DNA from 3 places in the Metabacillus dongyingensis genome. Region 3 is predicted to be linked to each of the others. Evidence: riboswitches for the same ligand, from Rfam matches in the RefSeq annotation. Region 3 holds a riboswitch; each other region holds the start of a gene.
The links. A riboswitch is a leader RNA that binds a small molecule or an ion and turns the genes downstream of it on or off. The one in region 3 is predicted to bind lysine.
Positions count from the first base shown of each region.

Region 1: it holds a riboswitch for lysine, as region 3 does, so the genes downstream of both, K8L98_RS21840 (amino acid permease) here and dapA (4-hydroxy-tetrahydrodipicolinate synthase) in region 3, are expected to answer to the same signal.
Region 2: it holds a riboswitch for lysine, as region 3 does, so the genes downstream of both, K8L98_RS18765 (aspartate kinase) here and dapA (4-hydroxy-tetrahydrodipicolinate synthase) in region 3, are expected to answer to the same signal.

Region 1 is NZ_CP082944.1:4,391,822-4,395,771, forward strand. It holds gene K8L98_RS21830 (M3 family oligoendopeptidase) at 1-908, opposite strand, end outside; gene K8L98_RS21835 (twin-arginine translocase TatA/TatE family subunit) at 1,056-1,232, opposite strand; lysine riboswitch at 1,458-1,634, shown strand; gene K8L98_RS21840 (amino acid permease) at 1,781-3,196, shown strand; gene K8L98_RS21845 (CBS domain-containing protein) at 3,227-3,640, opposite strand; gene kdpDN (KdpD-like non-kinase potassium sensor) at 3,656-3,950, opposite strand, start outside.
Region 2 is NZ_CP082944.1:3,770,786-3,774,735, forward strand. It holds gene K8L98_RS18755 (succinate dehydrogenase cytochrome b558 subunit) at 1-406, opposite strand, end outside; gene K8L98_RS18760 (YslB family protein) at 751-1,167, shown strand; gene K8L98_RS18765 (aspartate kinase) at 1,209-2,441, opposite strand; lysine riboswitch at 2,571-2,754, opposite strand; gene uvrC (excinuclease ABC subunit UvrC) at 2,822-3,950, opposite strand, start outside.
Region 3 is NZ_OK052578.1:297,794-301,743, reverse strand. It holds gene K8L98_RS26245 (alkaline phosphatase family protein) at 1-1,007, shown strand, start outside; gene K8L98_RS26650 (hypothetical protein) at 1,224-1,352, opposite strand; lysine riboswitch at 1,661-1,839, shown strand; gene dapA (4-hydroxy-tetrahydrodipicolinate synthase) at 1,973-2,860, shown strand; gene K8L98_RS26235 (SRPBCC family protein) at 3,064-3,456, opposite strand; partial or broken gene K8L98_RS26230 (ArsR/SmtB family transcription factor) at 3,457-3,783, opposite strand; partial or broken gene K8L98_RS26225 (YdeI/OmpD-associated family protein) at 3,917-3,950, opposite strand, start outside.

The DNA of each region.
Region 1 (3,950 bases), on a different replicon from region 3:
AGATCGTACCAGCTAAGCTTTTCGACACCAAGCAAATCTGCTTTTCTTTTTAAATAGCTTACAAGCGGCTGTTTATTCTCAGAAATCACCTTCCACATGACATCAAGGGTCTCGCGTTTCATTCTGTTGATTTCAAGCGGCTCACTCAGAACATCGTCCCAGCCCCGCTTTTCATATACATTCAGTCTAAAACCAGATAAATGGTTCAGCGTATGGGCAAATAAATCTGCACCGCTTCCCCACGCCTTTTCCCATTCTTCAAACACAGATTTTCTGACTGATCTGTCCGCGCTTGAGAATTTATTGGCTGCCTGGCCTACAGACAATTCATGTACTTTGTCATCTTCTTTGTATGGTATTTTCACTTTGGAGACGAGAGTATCATATAGCTGTCCCCACGCATGATAGCCGTCCACTGACAAGGCATTGATCAGTGTTTCCTGCTCCATCTGCAGTTTGTTTTTTGCTCTGTTCCTGCGCTCGGTCAAGGCAAATTTTAATTCAGTCAAGGCATCAGCATTTACAAGCTCAGGCCAAACCGTATCGTCAACTTGAACGAGCTTTTGATCAAAGGCTGCCAAAGCATTTTGAAACTGAGAACTGAGTTGAGTAACCTTCCCCCGGAGCACGGAGGCATGCTTATCATTTGTATCCTGAGCCTGCAGACACCCGACAAAAGCTCCTGCCTGTCTCATCCGTTTTGCAATACCCTGAAATTTCTCAAGAACCTCTCCTAAAAGGATGCTGTCTTCTTTTGTTTGAGGTACTTTGATGCTCTCTGCCTGCACCTTAAATGAAGGAACATCAACTTCAAGCTCCTCTAAATACTTTTTAAAGGCAACAGATTTGCTTCCACCTTCAAAAAACACATCTAAATCCCACGTTTCAGCATACGTAGCAGCTTTCATCGCCATTCCCCCTGTTATGTATTTCGGGACACTAAATAATCCCTCACTTGTCATTATAAAACAATTAACGAAAAATTTGTACAATTCAACCGGCTAAAAACAAAAGAAAAAGGCATGACGAAGTGTCATAGCCTTTACGAATTTTATTTATTTAATTTGTTTATCTGATTTTGCATCATCGTCGTCCATAAGACCTTTAGTAGCATTCTTAAACTCTCGTAGCGTTTTGCCTGCAGCTTTACCTAATTCAGGCAATTTTTTCGGTCCGAAAAGAAGCAATGCAACAAAAACGATCAACATAATTTCGCCGAATCCTAAGTTCACTATGAACCCTTCTTCCATCTCAATTTAATAGATTATTTATCAGTAAAAAGAAAACGCTGCCTTTGTAAATTATAGTTGATTTATCCATGAATTGCAAAATGAAATTCGGCCAATATTATTTAGGGAAAATTTAGAAATACATGAATTCCATTGACAAAAGGAAGCTGAATTGGTAGTTTTATTTTATTCAAATATTATTTTTACTATAAATCCTCACTATAATCTCGGTGAGGTAGAGGTTGCACCAATTAAGAGTAGATTGCAAGAGGCTAGTGGAGCTGTTGACTGCAAATTCGAAAGGACTTGGTGCCGAAGTTTGAAACAGCCACTTTGTTTCTTGCTGGGACTGTATCGAATAGGTACTGGACTGCCACAGAGAATCTGTGGAGTGCTATCATGAGATTTTTGAGTGAGTTTTTTGTGTATTTTTGCGCATGGACTTGTTCCATGCGCTTTTTGTTTGTCAAAAATGATCCATTTCTTCAAAAAATACACACACTAATTATGCAGCCATAACATTATGGTTCTATTTATAGGAGGTTTCAGCAGTGAAACAGAAAAAATGGGGATTTTGGCTTTTAACAGCCTTTGTAGTAGGAAATATGGTGGGCTCCGGAATTTTTATGCTGCCAAGCACACTGGCACAGACCGCAAGTCCGCTTGGCGTCACAAGCGCCTGGCTTGTAACCGGATTAGGTGTTTTAATGATTGCACTTGTATTCGGAAATTTATCAATCCGCAGACCTGATCTTACAGCAGGTCCGCAAAGCTATGCTAAAGCTTTATTTGATACTCCCAAAAGAGGAAAAGTCGCCGGATTCAGCATGGTGTGGGGATATTGGGTCGCAAACTGGATCAGCAATGTCGCGATCATCACAAGCTTCGCAGGCTACCTTTCTACATTCTTTCCTATTATGTCCGACGAATCTATTCTTTTTTCAATTGGTTCGCAGGATGTTCAATTAGGAAGAGCCGTTACATTTATTGTTTGTACCATTTTGCTTTGGGGCACTCATACCATTCTTTTAACGAACTTGAGCGGTGCAGGCAAATTGAATTTTGTGGCTACTGCTTCAAAAGTAATCGGTTTTATGCTTTTCATCATCGCTGGTTTATTTGCACTGGAGTCAGCAGCGTTTGGAGAATTTTATTTCCCGGTGGAAGCAGAGCCTGGTGTGACTTACGGGCTGACAAATCAAGTTCAATTTGCTGCAATCTCGACTTTATGGGCATTCGTAGGAATAGAGTCGGCAGTCATTCTGTCAGGACGCGCGTCTTCTCAGCGTGATGTAAAAAGAGCGACCATCACTGGCCTAATTATTGCTGTGTTTATCTATATGATTATCACACTTATCACAATGGGCGTTCTGCCGCACGATCAGCTGCAGTCATCTGACAAGCCTTTTGTTGATGTTCTTTCAATCATTATTGGCGATGCCGGTGCAAATGCAATGGCACTATTGGCTGTCGTATCTTTGTTTGGATCAACGATCGGATGGATTCTGCTGTCATCTGAAGTGCCGTACCAGGCTGCAAAATCAGGTATTTTCCCTGCTTTCTTTGCTAAAACAAATAAAAAAGGAAGTCCGAAAAATGCTTTGATAATAACGAATTTAATGTCTCAAATCTTTATTTTCTCAACGATTTCCGGAACCATCAGTGAAGCTTATACATTCTTAACAACATCAGCTACACTTGCCTATCTTTTCCCATACCTTGTATCGTCTATCTTCTTCTTAAAGCTGATTGCCAAAGGAGAGACATATGATCTTATTAAAGGGTCAAGAGTAAAAGACGGAATCATCGCCTCACTAGCCTGTATTTATTCTGTTTGGGTGATTGTTACAGGAACTGCTGATATAAAAACATTTATACTTGGAGTCGGCCTTTTCTTTGCAGGATTTGTGATTTATCCGTTTTTGACGAAATATATGAAAAAACAAGATACTGGCTCAACCATATAATAGAAGGCTGCATGTTGAATGCAGCCTTTTTTAATTCTTTTTCCCCAAAAGCTGAGCTGCGCAATATTCAATAATTTCCCTTCTTCTGATTATACCTATAAAGATTCCCTTATCGTCTGTAACAGGTACGAAATTCTGTTCCATCGCCCTTGTAATAATGTTCTCCATTTCAGCATGAATGGATATTGGTTCATTCTTTCGATGGTAATTAAGATCAGTTAATCGGATTTTTTCTGTGTTATGAAAATGCAAATCAGGTGTGTTTTTCAGCATCCACAGCAAATCACCTTCTGTAAGTGTTGTTACGTACTTCCCCTCATCATCAAGCAGCGGAACGGCTGAATAACGGTGATATTCCATTCGTTCAAGCGCCTGCCTCATGGTGGCATAAATGTTTAAATAAACAACTTCCTTTTTGGGTATAAGGAAAAAAGCAATATTCATTTCTCCTGAACTCCTTTAAGATCGTCCATCTGACACGATGTGAATATCAATATTCTCTGTCTTTCTCATTATGGTATTCACAATGGAACCCTTTCTAATTTCTTCCCATCTTGTTCTTGCTGACTGACCGAGAAGGATTTGTGTAATGTGATACTGCTTAGCAATATCAATAATGACCTGAGCGGGTTTGCGGCTGCCTTCCTGCTCCAGCAAAAATACAGCATTAAATTGAGAGGCAAGTATTTTCCATTGCTCCGTTCTTTCCCGTTTTTCCTGTGAAAACGCCTCAGGGGAATTCTTCGTTACATTC
Region 2 (3,950 bases), on a different replicon from region 3:
AAATGGAGGCCATCATATCAAAATTCACTTCGGCGCCAAATGCGGCTGCAATTCTTGTTTCCCATACATGCCAGGATACAAAGATTAATGTAATCACGCCTGAAATCCTTTGAAGCATAAACATCCAGTTGCGGAAGTAGCCAAATTTGCTTACATTGTTTTTAGCTGTAAACGCAATGTAAATTCCATAGATCGCATGGTATAAAAGCGGCAGGAATATAATAAAAGTTTCCAGAACAACTCTAAATGGCAAGCTTTCCATAAAATGTGCAGCATTATTAAACGCTTCTTCTCCTCTTGTTGCAAAGTTATTTACAACAAGATGCTGAATTAAGAAGACGCCAACCGGGATAACTCCAAGCAAAGAATGAAGTCTGCGGTTTAAATATTCTCTGTTTCCAGCCATCTCACATTACCCCCTATTAATATTAAAATCTTTTTTTTAATGTTTCTCCTATTCCCGGCAACCTTTTAAAAAAATAAACATTGTATGATAAAATGTGACAAATTTATTGTACTCCCAACGAGTTACAGCGTCAAGAAAACGCGTTCATAAATTTTAATTTTGTGACAAGTCTTATTTTCCACCTATTTTTATTTTCCTGAAATACTTTCACAGCAGTTTTAGAGCTTGTAATTTACTTTTATTTCATGTTCTTACCCGCCCAACTTGATATATAATAAAGGCAGAAAGAGGGGAAGAATGTGAAAAAAAACAGCGAACAAATCGATATAACTCAGCTGAGGGATATGCAAGTGCCCGCATTCGCCTATGAGCTGTTAAGAGAGGTTCTTATTCCGGATATTCTCGGGAGAGAGTCCGCATCTATGCTTTACTGGGCTGGTAAAAGCCTTGCGCGCAAATATCCTGCAGAATCTATAGAGGAGCTTATTGCTTTCTTTTCATTAGCCGGCTTTGGAACTCTTTCATTGGTACATAAGAAAAAAGATGAAATGGAATTTCAGCTTGACGGCGAACTGATCAAAACAAGATTCAAAACAATGAAAGAACCTTCTTTTCAGCTTGAAGCGGGATTTCTGGCACAGCAGGTGCAGCGAATGAACAAGCAGATAACAGAAACCTATGAACAAGTAAAAAAACGTGCGGATAAAGTGCACTTTACAGTGAAATGGGATTACAAAGACATGGAATTTGACAACGATTAAAGGGATGGGTATTCATGATACCCACCCCTTTTTTATCTTATTTACAGCACTTTTGCAGGCTGCTGTGATAATTCAAAGGCATCATGCAGCACTTCTACCGCCTTCACCATATCATTATGGCTGATAACAGTTGACACTTTAATTTCAGACGTGCTGACCATTTTCACTTCAATACCTTCTTCGGCAAGAACATGGAACATTTCTGCCGCCACACCCGGATTTGAGACCATGCCAGAACCGACGATGGAAACTTTTGAAAGACCACCTTCTGATTCTATTTTTTCAAAGCCAAGCTCGGATTGATAGGTTTCAAGTACATGAACGGTTTCTTCCACATCACCTGTTTTCACAGAAAAGGAGAGTGATGCCAAACTGCTGTCTGTTGAACTTTGAATAATAATATCCACATTAATTCCGTGGCTTGCAAGTGTCTTGAAAATAGTAGACAGGGTTTTGAGGCCGCTTGGCAATCCGCTGACCGTGATTCGTGATACTTGATCTTCAAACGCAATTCCTCTTACAACTAAATTCTGTTCCATCTTTGTTTCCTCCTCAATTAAAGTGCCTCTTTCTTTTTCTGAGCTTGATCTGACTTCCAAAGGAACTCCGTAATTTTTTGCAAATTCAACAGCACGGGGGTGAAGTACACCTGCGCCAAGATTGGCAAGCTCGAGCATTTCATCATATGAGATGCCGTCTAACTTTCTTGCACTTTTTACAAAACGCGGATCTGTCGTAAATACACCTGTTACATCTGTATAAATATCACATTTATCTGCTTTAAGAGAAGCTGCCAGTGCAACAGCTGTCGTATCTGAACCGCCGCGGCCGAGCGTCGTTATTTCCTGTCCGTCTGCAAGTCCCTGAAAGCCTGCAACGACAACAACTTTTCCTGCTTGGAGCTGCTCATTGATTTTATCTGAATCAATCCCTGAAATTCTCGCATTGCTGTGGACATTTTCAGTCTTTATGCCAGCTTGCCAGCCTGTATATGAAACAGCATCGTATCCTTGTGCCTGAAGAGCCATAGTCAAAAGAGAGATCGTTACTTGTTCACCAGTTGATAGCAGCATATCCATTTCGCGTTTGCTTGGTTTTTGAGTGATTTCCGCTGCCAGGGAAACTAAATGATCCGTTGTTTTCCCCATTGCTGAAACAACAACTACGACATCATTCCCATTATTTTTTTCCTCGATTGCTCTTCTTGCAGCATTCATAATTTTTTCTGGAGATCCAACAGATGTACCTCCAAATTTTTGTACAACTAAACCCATATCAGCCTCTCGCCTTTCCTATTATATTGATCGTCAGCAGGTAAAAGGGAGAATCTCAGAAAACGCAAAAAAGCAATGAGATTCTCTATCTCATTGCTTGCATAAACGAATAATGGAACTTCATTCATACAATGAGATAGCGCTCCAAGAAAAATACATCTTCTTGACAATTTTACGTCTATTAAACGCAAAACCAGCAAAAGAAAGAAATGGCTCTTTATTTGCTTCGGCGACTCTCCCCTTTCACCCATCTTCAAAGGAATCCATTTTCCTCAGAAGGGCTACTCTTGAAGTTCGCACCTCTACCATCATTTAACGAACTAAACGATCTGGTTATGAAATTAGTTAGAATTGTAGCAAAGAATTTGTCTTTGTGCAATCTATTCTTTCAATTTTTCTGCTAAAAGCTGTGCCGTGATTGCCGGAATCCCTGCGGCCATCAGCTCTTCCAGGGTGGCTTCTTTCATTTTTTTAACAGAACCGAAATGCTTGAGCAGAGTCTTGCGCCGTTTTTCCCCGACTCCAGGTATATCATCCAAGATCGATTGAAAGGCCGTTTTTCCTCTTGTCTGCCTGTGAAAAGTAATCGCAAAGCGATGCACTTCATCCTGGATTCGCTGCAGCAGATAAAACTCCTGGCTGTTGCGTTCAAGTTCAATAATAGTCGGAGGGCTGCCGATCATTAAATTAGAAGTCCGATGTTTCTCATCCTTTACTAGTCCTGCGACAGGGATGGATAAACCGAGTTCATTTTCCAGTACATCTTGAGCTGCAGCCAGATGCCCTTTGCCTCCGTCAATGATAATCAAATCAGGAAGCGGCAGCTCCTCTTTTAGCACGCGCGTGTATCTTCTGCGGACAACTTCACGCATGGACTCGTAATCATCTGGTCCCTGAACTGTTTTAATTTTGTACTTGCGGTACTCTTTTTTGGCAGGCTTACCATCTATGAATACAATCATCGCAGATACAGGGTCTGTCCCTTGTATGTTTGAATTATCAAATGCTTCAATTCTTGCCGGTGTATAGATGCCCATTTTTTCACCAAGCTGATCAATTGCTTTGATTGTTCTTTCTTCATCACGCTCAATGAGGGAGAATTTTTCTTTTAAAGCGATTTTGGCATTCTGATGTGCAAGCAATACCAGATCCTTTTTCTTTCCGCGTTTAGGATGAATTGCTGAAACGTGAAGAAGCTGTTCTGCCATTTCATTATCAACGCTTTCAGGCAGCAGAATTTCTTTAGGCAGAATATGATTGTTCTTGGAGTAAAATTGGCCAAGAAAGGTTAAAAATTCTTCATCCGGCTCCTGGTACAGCGGGAACATGGCAATATCACGTTCTATCAATTTGCCCTGACGGATGAAGAAAACCTGTACGCACATCCATCCTTTATCATAGGAATAGCCAAACACATCCCGATCGACAAAATCGTTCATCGCCATTTTCTGTTTTTCCATGGTTGCATCAATATGGGCGATGGAGTCACGATATTCCTTTGCCCGTTCA
Region 3 (3,950 bases):
CTATAGATGTATCGGGAGATGGGTTGTTAACGGAGGCTGATCTAAAACTTATACAGAAAAACAAAAATAGTCATGAAGGTGACAAACGTTGGAAACAAGCTCAAAAAGCGGATATTAACGATGATAAAAAAGTGGATCGCTTAGATGTGCAAATGATGAAGGATAAGCTGGCCCCTTACAAGAAAGATTTTCTTTACAAACGAGTCGTATTTATTGGAATCGATGGAGCTGGGAATGGAGTAAAAGACCAGCAAGCAAACGCAAAAAATATACAGAAGCTAATGAGTGAAGGCGCTGGAACATATGAAGCAAAAGCAATGCTGCCGACAATTAGTGGGCAAAACTGGGGATCCATGCTCCATGGAGTTGTACCTTCAAAACATGGTCTGAATAACGAAAATACAGGTAATCCTTACCCTGAAAAAAATCCTTATCCATCTTATATGAAATTGCTGAAACAAGAGCGTCCTATGCTTAATCAAGCTTCCTTTACTACATGGTCACCGATCAATAAAGGAATTATTGAAGATTCTGCAGGTGCTTATAAAGTAAATGGCGGGAACGATAATAATACGACACAAAAAACGGTGGACTATATAAAAGCAGAAGGTAAAAACAGCCGCAATATTTTTGTCCATTTGGATGAAGTGGATGGTGCAGGCCACAACTATGGCTATGGCAGCCTGAAATGGTATGAGGCATTACAAAAAGCTGATCAGCATGTTGGACAAATTGTCCAAGCTTTAGAAGAAGAAGGACTGATGAAGGATACTCTAATTATCGTCACAACGGATCATGGCGGAAAAGGTTATGGTCATGGTGGTTCCTCCCCAGAAGAACAGACCATTTTCTGGACTGCTAAAGGAACGTCAATTAAGTCTGGCACCGTGTTGTCTGATGTAGAAAATATAGATACAGCTGCTGTCGTTGCTCATGCGCTGCGTCTAGATATACCAGAAAATTGGGATGCTCAACTTCCTGCAGGACTATTTCAATACAAAAAATAAGAAATGTTAAAAAACCAGGTGCATTTTTCTTTATTAAGAAAAATGCACCTGGTTTCATTAATTCTCCTTTATTCCCTTTCATAATATATATATCAATCAAAAAGAGTGGCCCTTAAAACAGCAGGTTATGTCATTTCATAGGAGTTTAATATAAGATCATGCTCATCTGTTAAACACGATATATATCAGTCACAGTTTACCTACTGATTTTCAAACTTATAATTCCAAAAAGATTCTTACATTTTTGCATGCCTTTAGACTTTTTTTCATATCCCTCTCTGTCTTTTCCCAAACGTCACGGATTTTTATATCTTTTCTTTCTGTCGTTCGTTTTGTATAAGTCATGTGGTCCGCCCCTCCTTGAAATTCTTAGTATACTAAGATAAATACTAATTCCTGCTATAAGAGATATCAATTGTCAAAACTGCCTATAAAATGGAGTAACTTTTCATACAGATTTATCATAAAACACTTAATTTGTTGAAAATCATTGATTTCTAACTTCTTCGACAGCTTTTTAGCTGTGCTCCATCGTAAAAATGCTACAGATCATTCTTGTATTTTAAAAAAGATCTAAATCCGACTTGAAGTAGTAAGAATATTTTGTTATATTAGTACCAATTAAATAAAATTTTCCCTTCAATAATATTTGAAGAGAAGATAGAGGAGCAAAAACCATTAGTACACAATGCGAGGATAATGAGGTCCAATGACTATTGTGGAAAGGGGAATTTGCCGAAGCGGAAAGAATCTCATGTTCTTAAAGCTGGTTCTGTTATTGAATAAATGCAGAACTGTCATATAGGAAACTATATGGAGGGCTATCTTATGCAATGGTAACGACTTTTGAAAAATTTTGTTCCTGCTGCAACAGCGAATCCCTCGTTGTTGCTTTTTTGCGTTTCCTTTTGAACGTCTCTAACAACATCTGAATTTCAAATAATACTATTAAAGGGTGTGAAGTTATGAATTTTGGGCAAGTTTTAACAGCAATGGTTACCCCATTTGATCGTAATGGTGAGGTTGATTTTAACGCTGCGAGAAATTTAGTGAACTATTTAGTCAATAATGGTTCTGATGGATTAGTTATAGCTGGTACAACTGGAGAGTCTCCTACATTAACACCAGAAGAGAAAGTGGATTTATTCAAAGTTGTGGTAGAAGCTGTTGCTGGAAGAGTTCCAGTTATAGCTGGTACTGGCTCGAATAATACGAAAGCGTCTATCAGCTTAACTAGGCAGGCAGAAGAAGCAGGAGTCGATGGGATTATGCTCGTTACTCCGTATTATAACAAGCCTTCTCAAGAAGGATTATTTCAGCACTTTAAAGCAATTGCCCAATCAACCCTATTGCCGGTAATGCTTTATAATATCCCAGGACGAAGTGCTGTAAACATGTCAGTAGAGACAATTGTTCATCTCTCAAAGATAGACAATATTGTGGCAGTAAAAGAAGCAAGTGGCGACTTAGATACCATGGCACAAATCATCAGCAAAACACATAGTGATTTTACGTTATACAGCGGCGATGATGGGTTAACTCTTCCAGTCTTAGCAATCGGCGGAACAGGGATTGTTTCGGTATCTTCCCACATCATTGGTAATGAAATGCAAGAAATGATCAATGCCTTTAATAATGGTGATGTTCATGAAGCTTCTTCTGCACATCGTAACCTTCTCCCAATAATGAAAGCATTATTTACTGCACCAAGCCCATCACCTGTAAAAGCTGCATTGAATATGAAAGGACTAAATGTAGGAGATGTCCGCTTACCATTGGTCCCTTTAAACAATGAAGAAAAAAGAGCTCTGCAAAGAGTCCTGCAGCCTACTATCATTGAAGTACTTGCTTAAGAGAACACACTAAAGAGGACAGGATCCGTATCCTATCGCAAAAACCGAAATTGCAATCAAAATTGCATCTGAATTTGGAATGTGTTTTGTATCATTATTTACACTAAAAAAGCAAACGGATCAGTCCTATACTAAGCCGTTTGCTTTTTCCTATAGGTTAGCTTAATACTCAAAAAAAAGGTTCAGAGTTCAGAAGTTTGGTCTTACATTTCCTCTAATACTTTTTTAAGATCTTCGCCCATTTGCGCCCAACCATATTTCGCACCATTGAACGCTTGATCTTCTTTTTCGAATCCTGTTTGTTCAAGATGTAAGTAGGTTGTTTCATCCTCTTGCTTCAATGTCCATGTGACTATAGTGTTTATCGGATCACCTACCCATGTATAAGATAACTTATAAGGCTCGTCCACTACTAATACTTCACAATCTACAATTAAATTCCACTGCTCATTTCGGAATTGGCATTTATGTCCTACGATTGGTTTAAAGTTATTTTCCATTATCCATTTTGCAAGAGTATCCGAATCTGTTAATGCGTTCCACACCTTATTGATCGGGCTCTTAAAATTAAAATCTTGGGATACTGTTAAATTCATTTTTTGTTCCTCCTGTAATATTTGGTTTAAAAGAGATATTCTTTCACTCCAGAATTTCCTGTAAAACGATACCCAATCCTCAATTTCTCTTAACGGGGCAGCATTCAGCCGATACCTTGTTTCTCTGCCAACTTTACGGTCGGCAGCTAGACCAGCTTCTTTAAGGATAGCCAAATGTTTAGAAACAGCAGTACGACCCATTTGAAATTGAGCGGTTAATTCGTGAAGAGGTAACTCTTCTGCCTCCGCCAACAAACGTAGCAATTTACGTCTAGTTGGGTCAGCGATGGCTACATAAACATCACGCTCTTGATTTTTTTCGTTCAAAATCATTCTCCCTTTAAATTGGACACTAATTGGTGTCTTTATTATATGACACTAATTGGTGTCCTGTTAATTTCTTCATTTTCCACAATAGCATTAGTTTTATTCTCCTATCATCAAGCATATAACATGCCCTCTAATCATTTAATCCCTTTCCATTGAGAATTTGC